DNA from 3 places in the Robertmurraya sp. FSL R5-0851 genome. Region 1 is predicted to be linked to each of the others. Evidence: riboswitches for the same ligand, from Rfam matches in the RefSeq annotation. Region 1 holds a riboswitch; each other region holds the start of a gene.
The links. Region 1 has a riboswitch for thiamine pyrophosphate ahead of MKX65_RS06965 (ABC transporter substrate-binding protein). Riboswitches for the same ligand answer to the same signal wherever they lie in the genome.

Region 1 (4,290 bases):
TCATATAGACTCCAATCCCATTTTCTGATCCTAACCATTCAGATATTACAGCACCCATTACACTATATGTCGCTGAAATTTTCAGCCCTGAAAAGATGGAGGGCAGGGCAAACGGAAACTCGAGTTTCCAAAATAACTGACGTTTGGTTGCTCCTGCCATTTGCATATAATGAAAAAGCTCAGGAGCAACCTGGCGAAATCCATCCATGGCTGAAATCGTAATAGGAAAGAAACAAACCAGAGTAATAACAATTAGTTTTGGTAATAGGCCAAAGCCGAACCATATAACCAGAAGTGGAGCAAGTACAATAATAGGTATATTTTGCGATAATATAAGAAGCGGATATAAAGATTCTTTTAAAAAAGGAATATTATGTAATATAAAGGCAGTTAACAGACCTACGGTAACTCCAGAAACAAAGCCTAGTAAAATAAGCCGAATGGTGGAAGAAAGATGTACAGAAACACTGCTCCAGCCATTGATAAGTTCATTAAAAATTTGTGAGGGAGTTGGGAGCAGCCAAGTTGGAATCTCAGTGATTCTTGCAGTGAATTCCCAAACAAGGAATAAAAGGAGGAGAACAAAAGTTGGTCTCCACCCTTTTTGTAATTTTTGTATCATGAACGATATTTCTCCGTAAGAGTATCCATTGTTATACCAGTTGGCTGGTAAAGAATCTTCACCTGTGAAATAACATTACTGCTTCCCATTTCAATCATCTTTTCATTCATTTTCGTAATCACTGAAAATAGTTCCTGAAGATCACCCTCCATAGTTGTTTCTAAGGGATGAACCTCATACTTTACTCCTGACGCATCAATAACGGCTATTGCTTCATCTACGTAAGGAATCACATTTTCACCGTTTTTTGTCTTAGGGATAATTTGTATACTAACAAGTGCGTTTGCCATATGAACAACTCCTATTGTGGTAAAAATTCATTAGTAAAGGCTTTTTCTGCATCTAACTCTGATTCTAGCAACCCGTTCTCAAGCATCCAAGAAGCATAGTTTTCCCATACTTCTAAACTTTGCTCACCCCATTGGTCTGCATCGTCTTGATATTTGGTAGCAAGCCATTCCTGACTTTTCTTTACAAGCTCTGCGTCAAGTTCTGGAGCAGCTTTGATTAAGACGTCAGCGGCATCGGAAGGATTGTCGATAGCAAATTCATAGCCTTTTGAAGCGGCATTAACAAAAGCTCTTACTGTTTCAGGATCGTTGTTAATCATGTTTTCGCTAGTGGTTAAAACAGGTGTATAGTAGTCTAACTTTTCGGAGTAATCGGTTAAGTAGACCATATTAATGTCTTCTCCTCGTAATTCCGCTTCTACGCCTGTCCAACCGTAGTATATCCAAGCAAAGTCAATATCACGTTTAACAGCGGTAAAGAAGTCCGCATCGCCTATGTTTACAATATTCACCTTTTCTACATCTGCTTGTTCTTGCTTCATAAGTGAGTCGATGACGGATTCTTCAACAGGTGAACCCCAACCACCGTATGTTTTTCCCTCAAAATCTTTAGGGGATTGAATATTTTTAGATGCCGGTGATGCGAAACCAGAAGTGTTGTGTTGAATAACCGCAGCTATAGAAACAAGCGGTACTCCTTGTACTCTTGCCTGTGTAATTCCTTCTTGATAACCTACACCAAAATCAGCTTTCTCAGAAGCAACAAGTTGGTCAGCACCAGCTTCTCCAGGCATCTGAATGGTCACATCAAGACCTTCCTCTTCAAAAAAGCCCTTTTCTTTTGCAACATATAGTCCTGTGTGATTCGTATTTGGAGTCCAATCAAGAACGACAGTCACTTTTTTTAAGTCAGCGCTTGACTCCTCTTGTTCTGTTTGCTGTTCATTTGTTTCTGAACAACCTGCGAGTAATACAGAAGCTGTTATTGCAGCTATCCATTTTTTCATTACTTTCTCCTCCAATGGTATAAGTAGGAACATGACCTGGCCCCATAGACGACAAAAAGCGCCGCAGTTTTTGAACCGGGCGCATATGTTTAAACAATATGATTGTCTAAAGAATATGTTCCCTACGCTGGTTTCATCCAGATCAGGTTCAAAGGGTCAGCATCAATGGGATGCACTCTCAACCGGTCTTCATCGGTTCCCCTACAATTCTTACCTATTTAGTTTCATTTCTATCTCATTATAGCAGAAATTATTTTCTTGAAAAGGAAGAACTTTCTTGGAAAATGAACATAATGATATGTTTGTTGTTGCTTTTGTAAAGAACACATTGCAAACTTTAAACAGTCACGATAAGATTGAAGTTATGGATGAATTTGTGTAAGGAAAGAAAGGAATTTCTATAATGGCAAAAAATTTTAAAGATGATGTACAATCGCGTCGCACATTTGCGATCATTTCCCACCCAGATGCTGGGAAAACGACATTAACTGAGAAGTTATTGTTATTTGGTGGAGCCATTCGTGATGCGGGAACAGTTAAAGGAAAGAAAACGGGTAAGTTTGCTACGAGCGATTGGATGGAAATTGAAAAACAACGTGGTATTTCCGTTACGTCGAGTGTGATGCAATTTGATTATAATGACTGTCGAGTAAATATTCTTGATACACCAGGTCACCAAGACTTCAGTGAAGATACGTATCGTACTCTTACAGCTGTTGATAGTGCGGTCATGATAATCGATTCAGCAAAAGGGATTGAGGAGCAGACCTTAAAGCTATTTAAAGTATGTCGAATGAGAGGCATTCCGATTTTTACCTTTATTAATAAGCTTGATCGTCAGGGGAAATCTCCATTAGAACTTTTAGCTGAACTAGAAGAGGTTATGGGAATAGAATCATATCCGATGAACTGGCCGATTGGAATGGGGAAAGAATTTCTCGGTATATATGACCGTTTTTACAAGCGAATTGAACAATTCCGAGTAGATGAGGAAGAACGTTTTGTTGGGTTAAATGAAGATGGAGAAATAGAAGGAGATCATAAATTAAAGCAATACTCCTTATATGACCAGACGTTGGAAGAAATCATGCTATTAAATGAAGCGGGGAATGAGTTTTCTCGTGAAAGAATAGCAAATGGGGAACTAACACCTGTATTCTTTGGTAGCGCCCTAGCGAACTTTGGTGTTCAAACTTTTCTAGAAACCTATCTTCAATTTGCACCTGCACCTCAAGCACGGGAATCTACAGAAGGAAAAATCGATCCATTATCAGAGGATTTCTCAGGCTTTATTTTTAAGATTCAAGCTAATATGAATCCTGCTCATAGGGATAGAATTGCCTTTTTACGTGTATGTTCAGGAAAATTCGAAAGAGGGATGACAGTCAATATCCCACGCTTAGGAAAGTCAATGAAGCTTTCTCAATCAACACAGTTTATGGCGGATGACCGAAACACGGTTGATGAAGCGGTTAGTGGAGATATTATTGGTTTGTACGATCCAGGTACGTATCAAATTGGAGATACATTGACTGTTGGAAAAAACAACTTTCAATATGAAAAGCTTCCACAGTTTACACCTGAACTCTTTGTTCGAGTTTCAGCTAAAAACGTAATGAAGCAAAAGTCTTTTCATAAAGGAATTCAGCAACTTGTACAAGAGGGAGCCATTCAGCTCTTCCGTACGGTTCGAACAGATGATTATTTGCTAGGGGCCGTAGGTCAACTTCAATTTGAAGTGTTTGAGCATCGAATGAGAAACGAGTACAATGCTGAGGTATTAATGGAAAGATTAGGCTCAAAAATTGTCCGTTGGGTCGAAAATGAAGAAATTAACGAAAATCTTTCTAGCAGTCGAAGTCTTTTAGTAAAGGATCGCTACGATAAGAAAGTATTTCTTTTCGAAAACGACTTTGCCCTTCGCTGGTTCCAAGAAAAAAATCCAGATATTACACTTTATAATCCTATGGATGATTATCAATAAGTATAAGGGAGTCCTCAAGATTGAGGGCTTCTTTATTTTATATTCATTAGGAAGAGTGGTCTGGAAAAAAAAACTAATGTCGAAAAATGTAGGAAAAGTCTTGCATGTTCAAGTGATAATTCTTCTTTATTTCGTACAACCTATAAGTAATGAAAATTAGCTGGTGATTAGGATGAAATGTTAATGACGTTCTCCAATGTCCAGAACTTGACGGTGTTGATTGTCCTAAAACTGACGGATTCACTGTCCAAAAATGAAAGGGAAGCAGTTCACATGCTTCCCTAATGATTTACAAATCAACTTGATACGTCTCATTTTTCTTAAGGTAGAACCTAACATCATTTCGACCCGTAAGGATATACCAGTCTCTGCCCAATTCCAAGCGGC
Region 2 (4,290 bases), 1.4 Mb from region 1:
TTTTCATTTCTCAAACCCCGTATAAGGTAATCGTGAACTTGGAATAATACTCATGGTACCTTAGCGGAAGGATGATACGATTGAAATTAACTGGACTTTTATCTATTCTCATGCTTATTCAACAACCAACCGATCACGATGTACTCACATTGATTGATAATGATCAACCCATAATGACTGTAGATCGAGAAGAACTAGTTTTTCCTCTTCCTAATACTCCGCATATGGACTTGCATCATCTTGATATATTAACTGCTGAACTTTCCCAACAAGTATACATAGAGCCGAAAAATGCTTATCTTGATGATTATGGAAATTTACAGCCAGAGCAGCTGGGATATCAACTGAATAAGAGATCCTTTCATACCCTATATCACTCCTATTTTTATAGTAAAGGTGCCAAAACGCTTAAAGTCCCTAAAAAACCGATTTATCCTGAGGTAGATAGTGAGTTATTGTCAAGAATACGCCAACAAGCCATCGGGTATTATGTCACATATTTCAATAGCTACAATACCTCAAGAACAAACAATATACGAAAATCGTCCGAGGCGATCAATAACTTCGTCCTATTTCCAGGTCAGACTTTTTCGTTTAATGAGGTGGTTGGTCAACGGACAAAAGAACGCGGATATATGCCAGCTCCTATTATTGTTCGAGGTGAGCTTTCCGAGGGGGTCGGCGGAGGCATTTGCCAAGTATCTTCTACACTCTTTAATGCTGTGGATCGAGCAGGGTTAAAAATCGTAAAACGATATTCCCATTCCAAACGCGTTCCTTATGTTCCTCCAGGTCGCGATGCAACAGTAAGTTGGTACGGTCCTGACTTTGTTTTTATGAATAATTATAAACATCCTATCTTGATTCGTTCCAAAGTGAGAGGTGGTTCCGTATCCATTCTTTTATATACTTCAGACGATGTGAATGTCGAACAAAATCAAGTACCAAGCATGTATCAATAAAAAACAAGGCTGTCCGATGTAAGGGAGAATCTCTCCCACTGGACAGCCATTTTTAATATAGATGAAAATACTTTGATCGAATGGAGTCTGATAACAACTCGGATACAGGAACGACCTTTATATGCTTTTGCTTAAATTCAGGCATTGACTCAGTAACACCTAATGAACATACCTTGCCCGATGTACCAACATGTCCAATCGCAACAGCGGTTCCCCTACTCTCCGCAATCCTTGCAAGAATAAGCATTTGTTTTTTCACTTGATTTACCGAACAGATATCATCAAGAAAGACATCCCTTTTAATAAAAGGTACATTCAATTCCTCAGTAATTTCCTCGAATTTTGACTTTGGACTTGTTGCACTATCAACAATGTATAACTGTTTTTCTTTTGCCACTTCAACAATCACTCGGACAATCTCCTCATTCTCAACGACGAGGGAGCCCATATGATTATTTAAGCCCATAGCATGAGGAACACTATCGATCGCATCAATGACTCTCTTTCTTACTTCTTCTTTTGATAAGTCATTGGTGATTGGCTTTGGTCCTAACCAAGAGGCCTTTCCCTTTTTTGGCTGCATGGGCAAATGTACCATGATCTCTAAACCATTTTCATATGCCCATTCTGCATGCTTTTTTGAAAGTTCATTAAATGGCATAATAGCTGCCGTTATTTGTACGTCACCTTCTAAAAAATCCTTTACACCTCCTACACCACCACCAAAATCATCAATGATAATAGCTGCCTTTTTCATTTCCTGGCCATACCCATGATGAGGAAACATTGTAAAAATGACTAGGATCATGATAAATGAAGTTTTTTTCATGAAAGCCTCCATTTGAATGTTAGTTATTTGGATAGTTTCTCACATATAGGAAAAACCATACAAAAAACTCGTCCAAAACATTGGACGAGAGTTAAATTACGATATTTTTTTTACGTTCTCTGAGGAAATCCTTTTGTGTAACAGGAATCTTGGAGAACTTGACACTAAAAGGAATAAAACAATGGAACAATAGATGGCGGCCCCAATCATGGTACCACCGTTCACACCTAGTGAAAATAAGAGTGGCGACATCCCATCCGGTGCATTTTCTCCCCAGAATAAAAATCCTGCGATAAAATGCCAAAAATAACGTGCAGCACTTCCGACGAATGTGGCAACTATGATCCATTGAAGGGCTTTCTTCTTATTTTCAGTTAGTGCAACCTGAATTTTTTTCATAAAGAAACCTGCAAATCCAATAAACGCAAAGGCAAGAAAATACTCAATGAAACCCTGTAACGGAGTTAAAATATAAGCATCACCCATAGCAATTTGTAACAGTCCCCATAAAAAGCCAGAAGCTGTTGCTGCAAGGAATCCCCATCTAAAAGCAATAATTAAAATTGGTAGCATCGCAAATGAAATAGAAATATTAGGCGATAGCTTGATCGATGGTAGAAGGTCAAGAATTAGTGCAAAAGCTGCAAAAAAAGAAGCTTCAATCATCATAATTAGTCGTTTGTTTCCCATAAAAAAATCTCCCCTTTTTCTGAAACCTCAAGGAGAGTGTAGAGAGACATGATTGCAAGAAAAATTCAGTCAGTCCACATCCCTGCGCTAGAATTATCTAACAGGTTCAAAGGGTCAGAACAAACGTTCACTCTCAGCATAACGCTCCCCTTGTGGTTTCTTCGTATGTAGTTTATTATTTCGTACTCATTATATCATATAAAATAAAATAGAAAAGCATCTAGTTGGAATTAAATATACTACAATATTAGTAGGCTAATAAGTACAGAATGTCATTTCATTCTGTTATTTTTGTACATAATAAATAGATAAACAATACTAGTTATTGATAGTTTAATATGTATAATTTATTAGAGGGATGTGGTGAGAAAATGAGGGTACAAGAGGTATTACTAGATAATAATAAAAAAAGATACATTCTTTTAGACGAGGAAGGATTGCCGGTAGTTGAGGCAGTTAGATATTTAAAATATTTGGATTCTATTGGTAGAAGCATTTTTTTAAAGTACAATACTATTAACCAATAATTCTCATTATTGTAAAAAACTATAGGAGTGTATTTTTTTTGAAAAAATATTTGTATTTCTTTCTATTTACGATTCTCTTATTCTCTTCATTTCCAAATCAATCCCAGGCAGCTTCGACAGAAGTAACATCCGTTGGTAATACTGCGACTACAGACTATGCTCCAATTAATAAAAAAACTGGTACTGGTGGAGGGGTTTCAACTTTCGGGTTAGACTTTGCTCGTGGTACAGTCTCTTGTTATTCTATTAGCAATAACGTATATTGCCCTTGGACAATTCAGGTTGGTGGTGATGTAATTTCTTATAGTAATGTAACTGTAGAAATTCAAAAAGACCATGGCTTCCTTAATGGAGGTTGGGAGCCCCATAAAACTTTACCTTTCAATTATCGAATTAATACACCAAGTTCTACTATTAGAAATGAAGGATCTACTACTCTCTCTGACGGTGCATATCGTGCCCGACTTGGAGGTACATTTACCACTGTTAAAAATGGTGTGTATGGAGCATGGGCAAACGGATGGTCATACTTCGAGGTTAAATAAATTTAAATTATAGGGACTGGAGTTGTTACCTTTGAAATGGTTAAGCGCCTTGGAAGAAAATGAAACAATACCGTCCAATATTTCGGAAGAAATTTCTGATTTTAAAATCAGGGCACTTGATAATGAAGAAACACTTGTCAAGGAATTTTCTATACTGACTCAGTTTTTTGTGTTATTAAGCGCCCAAGACGAAAACAGCATGACTTCATTGTCTCTACCTCATAGAAAAATCACAAAAAAAACATTAAGAGAAATTGTTGCACATTTTAATAGCAGAAAAGTTGTGTTAGAACATAATAAACCCGTTGAAATAATGCTCACTAAACCAAACAAAGAATCAATAGCTGAAATACGTTCGTGTAAGTTAAACCCAATAGTTAAGAGCCTTTATGGATCAATTAATAATGACTTATCCTATGAGTGGCGGCCACAAAAAGTTTATAAATTGCATCCTCAATTTATTGAAAAGTTTGAAGATGATAATTTTTATGTTGTTCTAAACTTTTTGCAGGAAACCTCTAATAATTCCCTAATTACTCTTCAACTATATGACTGGAATCTTGAAGAGTCATTAATAAAAAATTTAGCTATAAGATATTTAGCTCATAAGTGTAAAAACGTCTATTTATGGATTGATGAAACGAAAAGAATAACAACGATTCAACTTGAATTATAAAAAGGTTCTCTTTGATTCGTCAGCCCTGTTAAAGAATTAAGAGAAAAGCCGTATAACATAT
Region 3 (4,290 bases), 730 kb from region 1:
AAAAAAATCATGCTTAGCTTCGGGCTCGTGTTACTAGTTTCTAGTGGACTAGCTATTTACTCCATGATCAATACCCAAAAGGCAAATGAATTAGCAAAATCACTTATTCTAAAAGAATCACAGCAATTAAACGCCTTACAAGATTTACGATTTTTCATGGCTGAGCGATTAAGACTCGTAAATGAGTACATGCTTGAAGGTTCTCCTCAGGCTAAGGAAAGCTTTGAAAACAATGTACACCTAAGTACCCAATTAGAAGATAGGTTATTGACTAACGTAGCTGGGAACAAAGATGAAGCTGCTGTAAAAAAGGTCATTTCCGACGGTTCCAAATGGAATGAGATGATGATGAAGGAAGCTTTCGACGTGTTTGATAACGGAGAGAAACGCCAAGCCTTACTCAATGTTGGATCTGAAAAGTTTAAAGCCGAACAAACGATGGCAAAATTAAAGGCTTTAGCAGATGAAAAAAATAAAAGTGTAGAACAGCTGGGAGAAGAAATCATTTCAAATGGAAATCAAGTTCAACTTTGGACAATGATCTTTACATTCATCGTTATTTGTATTTCCGTAATAGTTGCCATCGTATTGATGAATTCTATTCATGGCCCGATCCGTCGTTTATCAGAGAGAATTCAAGTAGTTGCAGAAGGTGATTTTAGTCACGCAGATATGAAGGTTACATCAAATGATGAAATTGGTGAGCTAACTACTACTTTCAACCGGATGGTAAAAGAACTGCGAGCCTTAATTTCCCAAGCATATGAGACAACCACCCAGGTTTCTGCCTCTGCGGAGGATTTAACAGCAAGCTCGGAGGAAACCGCACAAGGTTCAGAAAGTATTACTTTTTCCATTCAAGAGGTTGCTGCTGCCTCTCAAAAACAACTAGATAGTGTAAATGAAACCATACATACAATGAACACATTGGCTTCGATTCAAGAAACTCTCACTTTTTCATCAGAAAAACTGGAAGCTTCAGCTAATATGGTCGATGGAGTGTCTAAAAACGGAAACAAGGTCGTAGAGAATGCAATAAAGCAAATGTCACATATACATGACTCTGTAATCGAAGTGGCAGGAGTGATTGGTAACCTTGGAAGACAATCAAAGGAAATCAGTCAAATAACCAAAGTGATCACTGGTATTGCAGATCAAACGAACTTACTCGCTTTAAATGCTGCGATTGAAGCAGCACGAGCCGGGGAGCATGGGAAAGGTTTTTCTGTGGTTGCTGATGAGGTCCGGAAACTTGCCGTACAGTCAAAGAGCTCTTCTAACGAAATTATAGATCTTATTTTGAAAATCCAAACCGGTACAAATCAAGCCGTAAAAGCAATGGAAAAAAATACGCTTGAAGTAGAAAATGGGTCAATCGCTGTAAATGAAGCGGGAAGATCTTTTATACAAATCACTGACTCTATCACAGACATTCGTAAAACGATTCAGTCTATTCATCAATATGTCCAAAAAATGACGGAAAGTTCCAAATGTGTAACTGCCAATATCGAAGTGCTAACAGAAATTGCAAAGGTAAATTCGAACTCCTCTTATGCGGTTGCTGCATCTGCTGAGGCACAGTTGGCAACGATGGAGGAAATCGCTTCTTCTGTTCAGACAGTTAATGAAATGGCGATTAACTTAAAAGAAGTTTTAAGGAAATTTACGATTTAATCGGCTTCCTCCTGTTGGTACAGGGGGAACTTTTTTTACTTTTTAAATAATTTATAGTTGCGTTATGAAAAACCTTCCACTATGATGTAAATATAGTTTCATAGGAAATCTACTAGGGGGGCCCGTATGTTCGGGCTGAGAGAAAACAATTCAGTTTTCGACTCTTGGAACCTGATCTGGCTCATACCAGCGGAGGGAAGTAGTTACTGCGAAGATAAATGTTTATTGTTTCGTAACTATGCCAGGTTCTATAAGAATCTGGCTTTTTTTGTCTTGAAATCGTTTTGCTAATATGAAAGGAGCAGGGAAAAATGAGTCATGAATTTTTAACATTAATTGATAGAGTAAGAGAGCAATCACCGTTAGTTCATAATATGACGAATGTAGTAGTAACTAATTTTGTTGCTAATGGATTGTTAGCTCTTGGCGCTTCACCAGTGATGGCCTATGCCAAAGAAGAAGTAGCTGACATGGTAAGCATCGCGAATTCCCTTGTGCTCAATATCGGCACATTAAGGGAACCTGAAGTAGAAGCGATGATCATTGCTGGTCAAGCAGCGAATGAAAAAGGCGTTCCAGTCGTCCTTGACCCGGTTGGAGCTGGTGCAACACCATACCGCACAAATACTGTAAAACGACTTCTATCTGAAGTGAACATTAGCCTATTACGCGGAAATGCTGCAGAGGTAGCCAACGTAATAGGAGAAGAATGGCAAACACGCGGTGTGGATTCTGGTACAGGTGAAGGGAATATCACAGACCTTGCTCGAATGGCAGCTCAAAAATTACATATGACCGTTGTGGTTACCGGAAAAGACGATGTTGTTTCTAATGGTGAAGAATCGATTATTATTTCAAACGGGCATCCACTTCTAACAAAAGTAACTGGAACTGGTTGCTTATTTTCATCTGTCGTAGGAGCGTTTGCAAGTGTAGAAACCAATTATTTACTCGCAGCGGCAGGAGCATCAGCCTTTTATGGTGCAGTTGCTGAGCGTGCGATTTTAGCGACAGGTGACCAACATGTTGGCACTTTTCAGATGGAATTTCTTAATCAACTCATGCTCACTTCATCCTCTGATGTGGTAGACCTCGCCAAAGTCAGCATTGCAGAAGTAACATCCATATGAGGGAGCAAAAGGAAATGGATTTTCTAAAACTGTATTTTATTATGGGCAGTCAAGACTGCTTGAATCGAACACCTGAAGAGACGTTAGCTCTAGCCATTGAAGGTGGAATTACTTGTTATCAATATCGAGAAAAAGGGATCAGCACTCTCGGAGAAATTGAGAAGTACGAACTTGGAAAAAAACTGCGAGAACTCTGCGGGACACATAAGATCCCATTTATCGTCAATGATGATCTACCACTGGCTATCGCTCTTGATGCTGATGGAGTACATGTTGGCCAGGATGATGAAAATGCAAAATATGTGAGGGAGACAATAGGTCCTAAGAAAATTCTTGGTGTATCCACACACACGGTTGAAGAGGGACTTCAGGCCGTTCTAAACGGAGCTGATTACTTAGGAATTGGGCCGATGTATCCTACCATTTCAAAAGCGGATACCGAAAAGCAACAAAGCTTAGATATCTTCACTGAATTTCGTCATGCAGGAATTTCTTTGCCTCTTGTTGCGATTGGTGGAATGAATTCTACCAACGGAGAAACCGTTATGAAATCAGGAGCTAATGGCCTCGCAATCATTTCCGATATTTGTCGAGCCAGTCATATCCAAGAGCATACCAAGCTTTTACGTAGATTAGTTGATGAATTTTAGGCAAGGAGAGGTTATTCGTTATGGTAAAAAAGGCATTAACCATCGCAGGGTCAGATAGTGGTGGAGGGGCTGGTATACAGGCTGATTTGAAGACATTTCAAGAACTTGATGTATACGGAATGTCTGTGATAACAGCCGTAACTGCACAAAACACAACAGGCGTACAAGGTGTCTATAAGGTTCCTTTGGAAGGGATTCAAGAACAACTTCAATCGATTGCTGAAGATTTGCGTCCAGATGCGATCAAAACCGGAATGTTATTTAACAGTGATACCATTGATGCGGTTTCGAGATTTATAGAATTTTATGAAATGAAACATGTCGTCGTAGATCCCGTAATGATTGCAAAAGGGGGAGCATCACTTTTACAAAACGAAGCGGTTAAAGCTTTAAAAGAAAAATTACTTCCACTTGCGACCATCGTGACACCAAATATTCCAGAAGCAGAGGTGCTTACAGGAATAAAAATTGTGACAATGGATGACCGAAAACAAGTTGCTAAATTGCTCCATATCATGGGTGCAAAAACTGTCATGATCAAAGGCGGACATGATCAGGGTAGGGAAGAAATGATTGATCTTTTATATGACGGTCAACAATTTCACACCTTTAGTTCGAATCGGATTCCCACAAAAAATACTCATGGCACAGGCTGTACCTTTTCCGCTGCCATAACCGCACAACTCGCAAAAGGGAGCTCCGTTGTTCAAGCGGTGAAAGTGGCAAAAGACTTTATTCAGGCAGCCATCGAAGAAGATTTACACATCGGATCCGGCCACGGCCCAACCAATCATTGGGCATACAAACGAAACAAAGTTAAAATCGCAATCAAATAA

Region 2: linked by a shared signal. The riboswitch ahead of thiT (energy-coupled thiamine transporter ThiT) and the one ahead of MKX65_RS06965 (ABC transporter substrate-binding protein) in region 1 are both predicted to bind thiamine pyrophosphate.
Region 3: linked by a shared signal. The riboswitch ahead of thiM (hydroxyethylthiazole kinase) and the one ahead of MKX65_RS06965 (ABC transporter substrate-binding protein) in region 1 are both predicted to bind thiamine pyrophosphate.

What each region holds. Positions count from the first base shown of each region.
Region 1 is NZ_JBBOOE010000001.1:1,336,450-1,340,739, forward strand. Features, by position in the region: gene MKX65_RS06955 (ABC transporter permease) at 1-622, opposite strand, end outside; gene MKX65_RS06960 (thiamine-binding protein) at 619-912, opposite strand; gene MKX65_RS06965 (ABC transporter substrate-binding protein) at 924-1,919, opposite strand; TPP riboswitch at 2,022-2,132, opposite strand; gene MKX65_RS06970 (peptide chain release factor 3) at 2,323-3,903, shown strand; gene MKX65_RS06975 (DUF5348 domain-containing protein) at 4,193-4,290, opposite strand, start outside.
Region 2 is NZ_JBBOOE010000001.1:2,776,721-2,781,010, forward strand. Features, by position in the region: gene MKX65_RS14235 (VanW family protein) at 72-962, shown strand; gene MKX65_RS14240 (divergent polysaccharide deacetylase family protein) at 1,015-1,791, opposite strand; gene thiT (energy-coupled thiamine transporter ThiT) at 1,888-2,481, opposite strand; TPP riboswitch at 2,544-2,642, opposite strand; gene MKX65_RS14250 (hypothetical protein) at 2,853-3,008, shown strand; gene MKX65_RS14255 (hypothetical protein) at 3,047-3,553, shown strand; gene MKX65_RS14260 (hypothetical protein) at 3,585-4,229, shown strand.
Region 3 is NZ_JBBOOE010000001.1:2,067,137-2,071,426, reverse strand. Features, by position in the region: gene MKX65_RS10445 (methyl-accepting chemotaxis protein) at 1-1,674, shown strand, start outside; TPP riboswitch at 1,779-1,889, shown strand; gene thiM (hydroxyethylthiazole kinase) at 1,986-2,804, shown strand; gene thiE (thiamine phosphate synthase) at 2,819-3,454, shown strand; gene thiD (bifunctional hydroxymethylpyrimidine kinase/phosphomethylpyrimidine kinase) at 3,475-4,290, shown strand.